2 regions of the Rhizobacter sp. P2_G4 genome follow, and region 2 is predicted to be linked to the other one. Evidence: riboswitches for the same ligand, from Rfam matches in the RefSeq annotation. Region 2 holds a riboswitch; the other holds the start of a gene.
The links. Region 2 has a riboswitch for glycine ahead of gcvT (glycine cleavage system aminomethyltransferase GcvT). Riboswitches for the same ligand answer to the same signal wherever they lie in the genome.
Positions count from the first base shown of each region.

Region 1 (6,137 bases), on a different contig from region 2:
GCTCGAACGATGCGCGCAACTGCGCTCGCCGTTCGTCGTAGTCGGCCACCTCGCTGCCGCCGAAGCGCAGCGACTCGGCGGTGAGAAAGTCGGTGCGGAAGGGGCCGGGCTCGACGATCGTGACGCGCACGCCGAACGGGGCAAGCTCCAGCGCCAGCGACTCCGAGAAGCCTTCGAGCGCGAACTTGCTGGCGCAGTACAGCGAGCCGAACTCCACGCCGCGAATGCCGGCCAGCGACGAGATGTTGAAGATATGCCCTCTGCGCGCGGCACGCATCGCCGGCAGCACCACACGGGTCACGTTGAAGACGCCGAAGAGATTGGTGGCGAACTGGGCACGCGCGTCATCGTCGCTCGTCTCTTCGAACAAGCCGAGGTGGCCGTAGCCGGCGTTGTTGACCAATACGTCGATGCTGCCGAACCGCGACAAGGCCGCATCGGCCGCGGCTTGCGCCTGGCGCTCGTTGTTGACGTTCAGCTCGACGGCGAGAAGCTGGTCGCTGTCGGGACCGAGGCTGTCGCGCACGCTGGCCCGGTTGCGCCCGGCCGCGACGACCCGATCGCCGGACGCGAGTGCGGCCTGGGCCAGGTGAGCACCCAGCCCGCGGCTGGCACCGGTGATGAACCATGTCTTTTGCATCTTTAGGCTCCTTCGATAAGAGCGTGCATTGAAACGCCGCGGCGAGCTCACGCGATAGCCCGATGCTGCCGGGCTCTTGCACGATCCTGCCAACCCTGATTGATTCGTGCGCACCGCCCTTGCCACGCACGGAGGCGCCGGGTACGGTGACGACATGACGAATGCGCTGCCAGAACTGAGAACGCTGATTGCCCGCCACGCGAGGCCTGACCGGTACACCACCACCGTCGAAGGTGTCCGTGTGATTGCCTCGTCAGTGACCACGCAGTCGATGCACCACGTGACCGAGCCGACGTTGTCGGTCGTGGCCCAGGGCGCCAAGCGCGCGGTCCTCGCAGACAAGGTGTTCGAGTACGCCACCGGCCAGTACCTGGTGGTGTCGGTCGACCTGCCCATCGCCGGCCACATCGCACGAGCCAGCACCGAAGAGCCCTTCCTCGGTTTCGCCATGACCTTGAAGCCGGCCGCCATCGCGACCTTGCTGCTGGAAACCGCCGCAAGCGACCGCACGCTCGTGGAGACTGCTGGCCTGGGCGTGAGCAATGCGCCGACGGACTTGCTGGATGCCGTCGTGCGCATGCTGCGGCTATTGGATCGCCCGAACGACATCGCCGTGCTCAGCCCGATGATCGAGCGCGAGATCCTCTGGCGGCTTCTCGCCGGCGAACAAGGCGCGATGGTGCGGCAGATCGGCCTCGCCGACAGCCGGCTCTCGCAGATCAGCCGGGCTATCCGCTGGATTCGCGTCCACCATGCGACGGCTTTCAAGATCGAAGAGCTGGCCGACCTGGCAGCGATGAGCGCGTCGTCGTTCCACCGGCACTTCCGTGCGGTGACGTCGATGAGCCCGCTGCAGTACCAGAAGCAGATCCGGCTGCAGGAGGCCCGCGCACGCCTGCTGGCGCAGTCGCACGATGTGGCGGCCGTCGGCTACAGCGTGGGCTATGACAGCCCCTCGCAGTTCAGCCGCGAGTACAGCCGCTTGTTCGGTGCGCCGCCTGCACGCGACGTAGCGCGGCTGCGAACCTTCTCGGCAGCGGAACGCAGCGTGGCTTGAGGCGTTCACCAGAACCCGACCGCGCACGAGGCGCGGCCGGTCTGGCCAAGATCAGGCCTGCGCTTCTTGGAGCACGCTCGGCCGCAGGGCGGCGGTACCGAGGCTCTGGTCGATGGTGCCGGCGACCATCTCGGCCGTCACCGCCGACAGCGTCCAGCCCAGATGCCCGTGGCCGGTGTTGTAGAACACCGTGGGCAGTCGGCCCCGGCCGACGCGAGGCAGCATGCTGGGCATCATCGGCCGCAGGCCGGCCCAGGGCACGACGCTCTTCGTGCTGACACCCGGGAAGCACTGCTCTACCCAACGGATCAGCGGGCGGATGCGATCGGCACGGATGTCCATGTCGTGGCCGTTGAACTCCGCCGTTCCAGCCACACGGAAGCGGTTGTCGCCGAGGCGGCTGGTGACGAGCTTGGTTGCGTCATCGAGCAGGCTGACCGTGGGTGCGGCCCGGCGGCTCGCTTCGTCATTCAGGTTGACGGTGATCGAGTAGCCCTTGACGGGGTAGATGTTGACCCGATCACCGAGGCTCGCGGCCAGCGAGCGGCTGACCGTGCCGGCGCAGATCACCACGCTGTCGAAGACCGCGGTGTGCGGGCCATCGGCGCTGCTGACCGTGACCTTGGCCTGACGCGCATCCGCGGTCACCGCGGTCACGTTCTGCTGGTAGAGGCAGGTGACACCCAGGCGCACGATGGCGTCGGCCAGGCCGCTGGTGAACTTGTGGATGTCGCCGGTGGAGTCGCTCTCGGTGAAGTAGCCACCGTAGTAGCTGCCGGCAAGCGTGGGCTCGATGGCGCGCATCTCGTCGGGCGTGACGGCCCGACGCGGCAAGCCGCCTTCGGCCAGCAGCTGGCTGACCCGGCCGGCGTGGTCGAAGCCGGCCTTGTCGCGGTAGATGTGCAGGATGCCGCGGCGCTTGAGGTCGAAGTCGATGCCTTCGGCGTCGGCCCAGTCGAAGAGGTGCTGTCGCGCGGCGATGGCCAGGCGCGTGGTCTCGATGGTGTTGCGCCGATAGTGCGGGATGTTGGCCACGAACTCGGCGAACCACGAGAGCTTGTGCCAGCTGGGCCTGGGGTTGACCAGCAGCGGGGCATCGCTCTTGAGCATCCACTTCAGGCCCTTGAGAAGGGTGCTCCAGTGGGTCCAGACCTCGGCGTTGGAGGCCGAAAGCTGGCCGCCGTTGGCGAACGAGGTTTCCATCGCTGCATAGCGATTCTTCTCGTAGAGGGTGACGGCGTGGCCGCGTTTGGCGAGGGCGTAGGCGGTGGTGACGCCGGTGATGCCGCCGCCGATGATGGCAATGGTTTTCATGGTGCTCGAAGCTCCGACCGTCGAGAGGTTGAGGCCCGCCACGCAGGACGCGTGCCGGACACCCCCTCTGTTCGGAACCTGAGAGATTCACGCAGCGCCGCGGGTGGCGACACTGCGCTTGCTCCTTCGGTGGGCCGGGCGACGATGGGCCTGGCCACTCTTCAGAGTTTCAACGCATGGCACCGGTCCGTGGGGCCTGAGAGTTTCCGGGGTGGTTGCTCCTTCGGCGCCGGGCATGTCACTGGTGTGAACGCGCCCGGACTCTCCCGATGCCAGCTCGGCTGTGAGCCGACCTGTTGTGAACTGCGCGGATACCATACCAGCGACCCGACCGCAGACCCTCCTTTGTAGCACGACGCGCATGTCCCACGGAAGACGCCCCACGCTTCGCGACCTGCTGGCCGAGCCACGGGCAGTGTTGCCGACCGAAGCCGCCCCTGTCGAAAGCAAGTGAGGCATTGCCATGGAAGCCGTGCCTGAACACTTCGAGCACCCGCACGACGCAGCGGAGTTCAAGCGCCCTGCCCGCGCCGGCGTGGAGCTGTACCGTGCGCACATCGTGCGGTATGCCTTCGACCCGCACACGCACGAAGCCTTCGGCCTGGGCGCGATCGAGTCGGGCGTTGAGCGCTTCCGCTACCGCGGTGGTGACCACCTGGCACCGGCCGACACGCTGGTGCTGATGAATCCCGACGAGCTGCACACCGGTCGCGCCGAGACCGAGCAGGGCTGGTCCTACCGCATGGTCTACCTCGATGCGGCAGTGCTGGAAGAGGTGACCGGCGAACGCGGCTGGTGGTTCGCGCAACCGACCGTGCACGACCCGCTGCGCGCGCAGCAGGTGAGCCGCGGTCTGGCTGCGATGTGGGACGCGCCCGACGCGCTGGGGGGCGACAGCGCGCTGTTCGAGCTGCTGCAGCTGCTGAGGCCCCATGCGCGCGTCGGCGTGCCGGGCGTAGCGTCTAGCGGCATGGCTGCCGATACCTCGTTGGCACGTGCTCTCGCCTTGATGCAGGACGAGTATGCGAGCGAAATGACGCTGGAGCGCTTGGCCCGCGAGGCGGGCTTGAGCCCGTTTCACTTCTTGCGCCGTTTCAAGCAGCGCTACCACGCCACGCCGCATCAGATGTTGATGGCGCTGCGGCTGTTTCGCGCCAAGCAACAGCTCGCGGCAGGTGATCGCCCTGCCGATGTCGCTGCGGCTGTGGGCCTCGTCGACCAAGCCCATCTGACCCGCCGCTTCGCGCGCATGTACGGTGTGACACCGGCGCGCTACCAGGCGCAATTTCGTACAAGACCCGCCTCTCAGGCCTGAGCCACACTCGGCAATGAGCACTGGTTTGTTGTACGCCCTCGCAGCAGGGTTGATGTGGGGCCTCGTCTTCGTCGGCCCCTTGATGCTGCCCGAATACCCCGCCACGCTGCAGTCGTTCGGGCGCTATTTAGCGTTCGGGCTGATCGCGCTGCCGCTCGGCTGGCTGGACCGCAAGCGCCTGGCCGAGCTGACGCGTGCAGATTGGATCGAATCACTCAAGCTCGCGGCGGTGGGCAACGTCATCTACTACTTGTTCCTGGCAAGCGCCATCCAGCGCGCCGGTGGGCCGCTGCCGACGATGATCATCGGCACCTTGCCGGTGGTGATTGCCATCACCGCTAACCTGCGCTCAAGCAACAGCCGCGAGGCCAAGCTGCCCTGGCTGCGCATGCTGCCCTCGCTGGGGCTGATCGGGGTGGGTATCGCGTTGGTCAACCATGTGGAGATCGCGCACCTGCAGCAGGACCCGAACGCCGACGTTGCCCGCTATGCACTCGGCGCGCTGCTGGCCGTCGGTGGCGTCGCCTGTTGGACCTGGTACCCGATCCGCAACTCCGAATGGCTGCGTGCCCACCCCGACCGCAACCCACGCAGCTGGGCCACCGCGCAAGGCCTCGCCACCTTGCCGCTGGCGCTGATGGGTTATGCGCTCGCCTGGATCTGGAGTGCGTTGAGCGGCGACTCCTTCGCCATGCCCTTCGGCCCGCGGGCAGGCGACTTTCTGCTGCTGATGTTTGCGATCGGCCTGTTCGCCTCGTGGCTGGGCACGGTGTGCTGGAACGAAGCCAGCCAGCGCCTTCCTCCTTCGCTGGCTGGGCAGCTCATCGTCTTCGAGACTCTGGCCGCACTCAGCTACGCCTACGTGCTGCGGCAGCAGTGGCCGCAGCCGCAAACCCTGGCCGGCATCGGCCTGCTCGTCGCCGGCGTGATGTGGGCCTTGCGCACCAAGCCCGAACCGCTGGCCGCCGAAGGGCACGCATCCTGAGCAATCCGGGCATAAAAAAGCCGGCCCGCAGGCCGGCTTCAAACCTAGGAAACGTCTTCTATCAGAAGGCGTGACGCAGGCCGAGTTCGAAACCGGTCGACTTCTGGCCGGCAGCCAAGGCCAGAGCCGAGGTGGCAATGGCAGTCTTCGACGCACCCTTGTTGTCAAGGCGAGAGTACGTGCCGTACAGCGCGGTGCGCTTCGACAGGTTGTAGACATAGCCGATTGCTGCCAACGTGATGTCGTCAGCGTCGCTCGTAGCGGTAGCGGTGGTGCCGCCGGAGAGGTCACCCTTGCCGAGCGAAACACGCAGAACGCCTTGGCCGATCGGGGCCGTAGCGCCGACGTAGTACATGCGTTCCTTGATGGTCAGGAACTTGATCTGAGAGAACGAGCCCATCACACGAACGACACCGAAGTCATACGCTGCACCAGCGGTAGCGACCTTGTACTTGTCTGTGGCGGCGTTCGCTTCGGTCGTGCCGTAAGCGCCCGACACGTCCAGGCCACCCGACGCGAAGCCGAGTCGGCCACCGACGTACTTGTTGCCAACCGTGCCTTCACCAGCAGCCACGGCAACCGAGCCGTACACGCCGCCGATGTTCTTGGGCAGGAAGTACTGGACTTCGTTGTCAGCACGGGTGTTGGTGTTGACCGTGGCCGTCAGCTTGGATTGCAGGTTGGAGAACTTGCCCACGCCGTTGTCGCCGAATGCGTCATAGGCAGACATGGCGGTGTAGGTCGGCGTGAAGTCACGGCCCAGGCGCACTTCACCGAGGGTGGCGCTTTCCAGGCTCACCGTCGAGCGGCGGTGCCAGAACTTGCC
Region 1 covers NZ_JBFUFG010000005.1:254,547-260,683, reverse strand. Annotated here, with positions in the region: gene AC1DYS_RS20100 (oxidoreductase) at 1-640, opposite strand, end outside; gene AC1DYS_RS20095 (AraC family transcriptional regulator) at 747-1,697, shown strand; gene AC1DYS_RS20090 (D-amino acid dehydrogenase) at 1,749-3,011, opposite strand; glycine riboswitch at 3,185-3,290, opposite strand; gene AC1DYS_RS20085 (AraC family ligand binding domain-containing protein) at 3,475-4,326, shown strand; gene AC1DYS_RS20080 (DMT family transporter) at 4,340-5,311, shown strand; gene AC1DYS_RS20075 (porin) at 5,373-6,137, opposite strand, start outside.
Region 1: another riboswitch for glycine. It lies ahead of AC1DYS_RS20090 (D-amino acid dehydrogenase); the one in region 2 lies ahead of gcvT (glycine cleavage system aminomethyltransferase GcvT).

Region 2 (6,137 bases):
GCTGACCGGCATGTACAGGTCGGCGGCGGCTTTCACTGACTCCACCACGCCGGCGACTTCGCCTTTCTTGAACGTGCGGCCCAGCTCGGGCAGGTCGACGAAGACCACGTCGCCCAGCGCGTCTTGCGCATGCAGCGTGATGCCCACGGTCGCGGCTTCATGGTCTTCGATGTTGATCCACTCGTGATCGGGGGTGTACATGGTCGTCATGAAAGGCTCCTGGTTTGTCTTGGGTTCGGAAAAAGGTCAGCCGCGGAAGTAGCGGTGCGGCGCAAACGGCATCGGGGTCACACGCATCGGCTGGCGCTTGCCGCGTACTTCGGCATACACCTCGTGGTGCGGCTGCGCATGGTTGGTGGCCAGGTAGGCCATGGCGATGGGCTGGTTGACGGTCGGCGACAGCGTGCCGCTCGTCACATGGCCGAGCTTGTGGCCCTTGGCATCGACGATGGTCGCGCCTTCACGCACCGGCACCCGCTCGAGCCCGAGCAGGCCCACGCGCTTGTTGCTCGCGCCGTGGGCGAGTTGCGACTCGATGGTGCTCGCGCCGGGGTAACCGCTGGCACGCGCGCCGCCCGGGCGCCGCACCTTCTGAATGGCCCAGGTCAGGCCGGCCTCGACCGGTGTGGTCGCTTCGTTGATGTCATGGCCGTAGAGGCACAGGCCGGCTTCCAGGCGCAGGGTGTCGCGGGCGCCCAGGCCGGCAGGTTTGACCTCGGGCTGGGAGAGCAGGGCGCGAGCCAAGGCTTCGGCCTGTTCGGCCGGGACCGAGATCTCGAAGCCATCTTCGCCGGTGTAGCCCGAGCGGGTGATGAAGCAGTCGGCACCGGCGATGGCGGCGCTCATGCCGGTCATGAAGGTGAGCTTGGCGATGTCGGCATTCAAGGCGCGAAGCGCCTGAACGGCCTTCGGCCCCTGCAGCGCGAGCAGTGCGCGATCGGGCAGCGGCTGTACGGCGCAGCGGTGCCCGATGTGGGTGACGAGGTGCTTGATGTCGGCGCTCTTGCAGGCGGCGTTGACGATCACGAAGAGATCGTTCTCACGCCGCGTGATCATCAGGTCGTCGAGGATGCCACCGCTGGTGTTGGTGAGCAGTGCGTAGCGCTGCTTGCCGACGGCGAGGTCGGCCACGTCGACCGGCACCAGCGACTCGAGCGCCTTGGCAGCATCGCCGCCGACCAGGCGCAGCTGGCCCATGTGGGAGACATCGAAGAGCGCCGCCGACTCGCGGCAGTGCTTGTGCTCCGCAATGATGCCGCTGGGGTAACTGACCGGCATCTCATAGCCGGCAAACGCGACCATCTTGGCGCCGAGTTCGAGGTGGAGTGCGTGCAGCGGTGTCTTGAGCAGGGGGTCGGTAGCGGACATGCATTTCTCCGAGGGCATTTGTGGGAGCAAGTATTCATCACCGAGGCGATGAATACTTGCAATGCCCTCTCTGTCCGCTCTACCTGAGAGATTGGCGGGGCCGGATCACGACACACGCTTGCCCCTTCGGTGGACCCACTCAAGGTGGGCCTCTCTCCAGCGAGGAACGCCTCATTTCTGAGACGCTTGCCAGTCCTTTTGCCTGAGCGTTCGAGCCTCACATTTCTGTGGGGTCCTGCGCCTTCGGCGGCTTCACGTGGAAGCTCTCTCCTGACCCGCCGGAGTTTAGCTGCCTTCGGAACCTGTCCTGAAATTAGTCTGAACGAAGAGGTTCGTGAACGTACTTGGGTCCAACGGATGAGACAAGTAAACGAGCGCCGACAGACTCACCCAATCGGCAACGCCGCCCGATTCCGCCCCACCCATTGCTCAAACGTCAGCAGCCCCGCATGCAACCTGCGCGAATGCGCCACCGACCGAGCCTCACAAAAATCGGCGTTGAAGTCATGCTTGAACTGAAACATGTTCCCCAGATCCTCGGCTCCGGGAAACCCCAACCCGCGGTACACCTCGAACGGCACCGCCTCATAGCGCACCGGCTCGCCCAAAGCGCGCGATAACGCATCTGCCATCTCGACACCGGTGAGGTGCTGACCAGCAATCCCCACCGTCTTCCCGATGTAGTCAGCCCCATGCTGGAACACGCCGAGCGCGCACTGCCCGATGTCGGCTGCCGCGATGCCGGGCAGCTTCTTCATCCCCATCGGTAGCGCGAACACCAGTCCGCCATCAGCGCCGCGCCGAGGTCCCATGCCGAAGTGGATGAGGTTCTCCCAGAAGAAGGATGTGCGCAGCGCCGTCGTGGGCACACCGGAGGCGATGAACACCTCGTCGGCCCGGCCCTTGGCGTCCATATGAGGCACGTTGTACTTGCCCATCAGTACCGGCATGCGACCGCTGCCCACGAGCAGCCGCTGCCGCGTGTCTTCCAACGTCGACCAGACGAAGTGCTTGATGCCCGCCGCGGCGGCGGCAGCCGCCATCGCGTGGGCCTGGGCGAGTTCACGCTCGGGGGAGTGATGCTCCCAGTACGCCGTGACGCCGAACACGCCATGCGCGCCATCGAAGGCACGGCGCAGGCTTTCGGGGTCGTCGAGATTGGCTTCGACTGTTTCGACGCCCAGCGAACGCGCGGCTTCACTGGCCGGGTTTCGCGTGAGGGCGCGTGCGACGAAGCTGCGGCTCGGGTCGTTGCGGATCGCGCGGACGAGGCCGCCGCCTTGTGCGCCGGTGGCGCCGATCACGGCGATGATCTTTGGGGTGCTCATGACTTTCCTTTCCGCTTCAGAAGCGCTTGTTGCGAGCACCCTGCGCCGGTGCTTTGGCGGCGCCCACGCGGGTGCGCTGGATGGAAGGAGACGCAGCAGTGAAGCCGGGCGGTGCCGAGAGGATGTCGATCGCGAAGCTGCCGCTGGTTGCGCTGATGCGTGCCATCGGCTGGCCGTTGGCGCTGATCGTGACCGTGCCGCTGCCGCTGCTCAGTCGGCCCTGGTCGTCGAAGTCGAACTGCACGAAACCGTCGCTCATATACGCCACGCCGCCGCGCGTGAAGCTCAGCTGCGCGTACTCCTGGCGCGACAGCTGCGGGCGCAGGCCGGCGGCGGTCTCGACGGTCACGCTGTGCACGAGCACGTTGCCGCTGCTGAACACGGCCGCGGTGTTGCTGGCCACGTCGGTCAGTGACAAGCCAGCCGCAGGCGTGAAGCGCAGGCGCTGGGTTTCGGCGTTGCCGTTGATGCTGCCCTCGGCATCCACCTTGGCGCTGCCGTTCACGCGGGTCGATACGGGGTCGCCCTGATCGTCGACGTCGCTGTAGACGAAGTTCGTGATCGTGGACTGCGCCGTGCCTGTCAGGTTCGACGGGTCGGTGAAGTTGTAGGCCACGCTGCTGCGGCCGTCGTAGCCGATGCCGTAGTCGCCGGTGCAGGCCGCGAACTGCGCTGCCAGCGTGTGCTGCCCCAGCGGCAGGCTTTGGCCGACGGCCGGCGCAGCGGCGCCGTCCAGCGTGAGCGTCGCGTTGCCACCGAGGCATACCTCGTTGACGGGCTTGACACGGAGGTCGTCGTCGGCAAATTGCAGCGGCGCGCTGGCGGCGGTGAGGCCGTCGCTCCACAGCAGCATGAGCTTGAGTGCCTGTGCTTGCTGGTCTTCGTTGCCGCTGGCCACGATGAGCGTGGCGGCGTCGCTGGTCGTGCTGCCCTGGGCGTTGCTGACCACCACGCGCAGCTGCGCACCGTTGTCGGCTTCGCTCACGGCGTTGAGCATGAGGGTGGCTGCGGTGGCGCCCGCGATGTTGGCGCCGTTGCGCTGCCATTGGTAGCTGAGGGTGCCGCTGCCGGTGGCCGCCACGGCGAAGCTCGCGCTGCTGCCGACGCTCGCCACGACGCTGCTGGGTTGGGTCGTGATCACCGGTGCCGCTTGCGGCGACACCACGGTGAGCGTGGCGGCCTGGCTCGTCACGCTGTCCACGGCGTTGCTCACACGCACGCTGTAGAGCGCGGCGTTGTCGGCCTGGGCCGCGATCAATTGGTAGATGGCTTCGGTGGCTCCCGTGATGGGCGTGCCGTTGCGCAGCCACTGGTAGGCGAGCGGGCCGCTGCCTTGCGCCGCCACCGCGAAGGTGGCGGTCTCGCCAGCTACTGCGGTAACGCTGATAGGCTGGGTGGCGATGGTCGGCGCCATCGGCGTGCTGGTTACGTTCAGCCGCGCGATGGCGCTGGTCACGCTGCCGGCGGCGTTGGTCGCCGTCACGGTGAAGGTGGCGCCATCGTCGGCGGGCGTGGTGTTGAACACCCACAGCGCGCTGGTGTTGCTGTTGGCGATCACCTGGCCGTTGCGGCTCCAGCTGTAGGTCATGGGTTGCGTGCCCTCGGCCACGGTCTGCAGCAGCGCAGGCTGGCCGGCTTCGACCGTGGTGTTGCGCGGGTTCTGCATGATGCGCGGCGAGAGCTTGCCGGGGATTGGCGAGGTCGAGGCATCGAGCTTCATGCAGCTGCCGGCAATGCCACCACCCGTGTCGCCGACGGTCACCTCGGTGACGGGCGTGACCTGTGTGTCGGTCGCGGCCCAGATGCTGGTGACCGCGTTCTTGCGCACCGACATCACGAAGCGGCCTTCGTTGTTGGTGATGGCCGAGGTGCGGCCCGAGTAGTCGACACCGCTGCCGCTCACGATCACGCCCGCGGCGGGTGAACCGTCGGCCTTGGAGATGCAGCCTTCCACCTCCACCGTCTCGTTCACCTGGTCGGCGTTCCAGTAGCTGTAATGCGTCACGTCACCCTGGTAGAAGCGCTCGCCGTTGGCGGCGGTACGCAGCAGGGCTTCGCCTTCTTGCGTCCAGCGGCCGGTGGCTTCGTCGAAGTGGAACAGGGGCACCGAGGCCGGCGGATTCAACGAGCGCGTCGACAGCGGGATGCGAATGCGTGCATCGGTGCCCGGTGCAAGCTGCAGGCGTCGGCCAGTGGCGTCGCGCAGGTCGACCTTGATGGCGCCGAAGCTCTCGATGGCGCGCACCTCGCCTGACTGCAGCGTGGTGTAGCCGCCGGGCATGCGCTCGGGGTCGCGCGCCGGGTCGACATTGGTCACGCTGGCCGTCACGGGGCCGATGACCGCCGCGCCCGTCTCGGCGTCGACCAGCGAGCCGGCCGGCACCTGGGCCTGCGCCGTGCTGCCAGGGATGACGAGCGTGGCGCCGGTTTCGGCGTTGAAGGTCTGCGCCGCCCCGAGCTTGAGCAGGCGCACGCGGATCGTGGCCTGGCTGTCGGCGGGCAGCTTGACGATGGCGACGTTGCCGCCATGGCTGGTGGCTTCCACCTTCACGGGCAGGCGCTCGCTCGCGTCCAGCCCGGTGAGGGTGAAGCGGCCGTCGTTGCCGCTTTGCGTGCCGCGCCCACCGGCGCTGATGCGGGCGCCTGCGATGGGCAGGTCGCTGTCCATGTCGACCACGACGCCGGAGACGCGGGCACCCGTCGCCGGTGGATCGTTCTTGTCGGTCTCGCCACCGCCACCACAGGCGATGAGTGCGACGGTGCTGGCCAAGGCCGCCAGCCAGGCGTTGATTCTTTTCATGGGCTTGTTCTCGACTTGATTGAGGGAGCAGGTGCTGCGCTTGCGCAGACCGTGGAACAGATGGCTGATGTCGCCATTCAGCGGTTGCCCGCGGCGAAGGCCGGCAGGCTCTTCAAGTGCAGGTACACGGCCTGCACATCGGTGTCGTTCATTTCCTTCAGCGACAGGAATGGCATGACCTTGCTGACCTCGGTGCCGTCGGGGCGCTTGCCGGTCTTGAACATGGCGGCAAACGACTCGGGCGTGGCGTAGCGCGTCATCGCGCTGCCTTCGCCGGGTGTGAGGTTGGCGGCGGCCGGCCAGCCCGGCGGCGTGCCGGGAATCTTGCCGCCCGACAAGTGCGCGCCGTGGCAGCCGATGCACGAGTTGACGACGTAGGCACCGTGTTGTGTGCTCACCGTCTCGGCGACCGGCTGTGAAGGCGGCTGGCTGTGGTCGATGACTTCGGCGGCGTCGTGCATCACGCCGGCGGCGTACAGCGCCTTCACCATCGCAGGCATCTGCAGCACCGCGCCTTCGCCGTCGACGGCAGGCATCTGCCGCACGTAGGCGACCAGCGAGGCCAGGTCGTCGTCGGTGAAGCGCGCGTAGTCTTCGCTCGGCATCACGATGGCGGGCTTGCCGTTCGGCTTGATGCCGTG
Region 2 covers NZ_JBFUFG010000007.1:206,310-212,446, reverse strand. Annotated here, with positions in the region: gene gcvH (glycine cleavage system protein GcvH) at 1-210, opposite strand, end outside; gene gcvT (glycine cleavage system aminomethyltransferase GcvT) at 247-1,368, opposite strand; glycine riboswitch at 1,429-1,538, opposite strand; glycine riboswitch at 1,549-1,651, opposite strand; gene AC1DYS_RS23505 (NmrA/HSCARG family protein) at 1,755-2,672, opposite strand; gene AC1DYS_RS23500 (immunoglobulin domain-containing protein) at 2,713-5,496, opposite strand; gene AC1DYS_RS23495 (c-type cytochrome) at 5,574-6,137, opposite strand, start outside.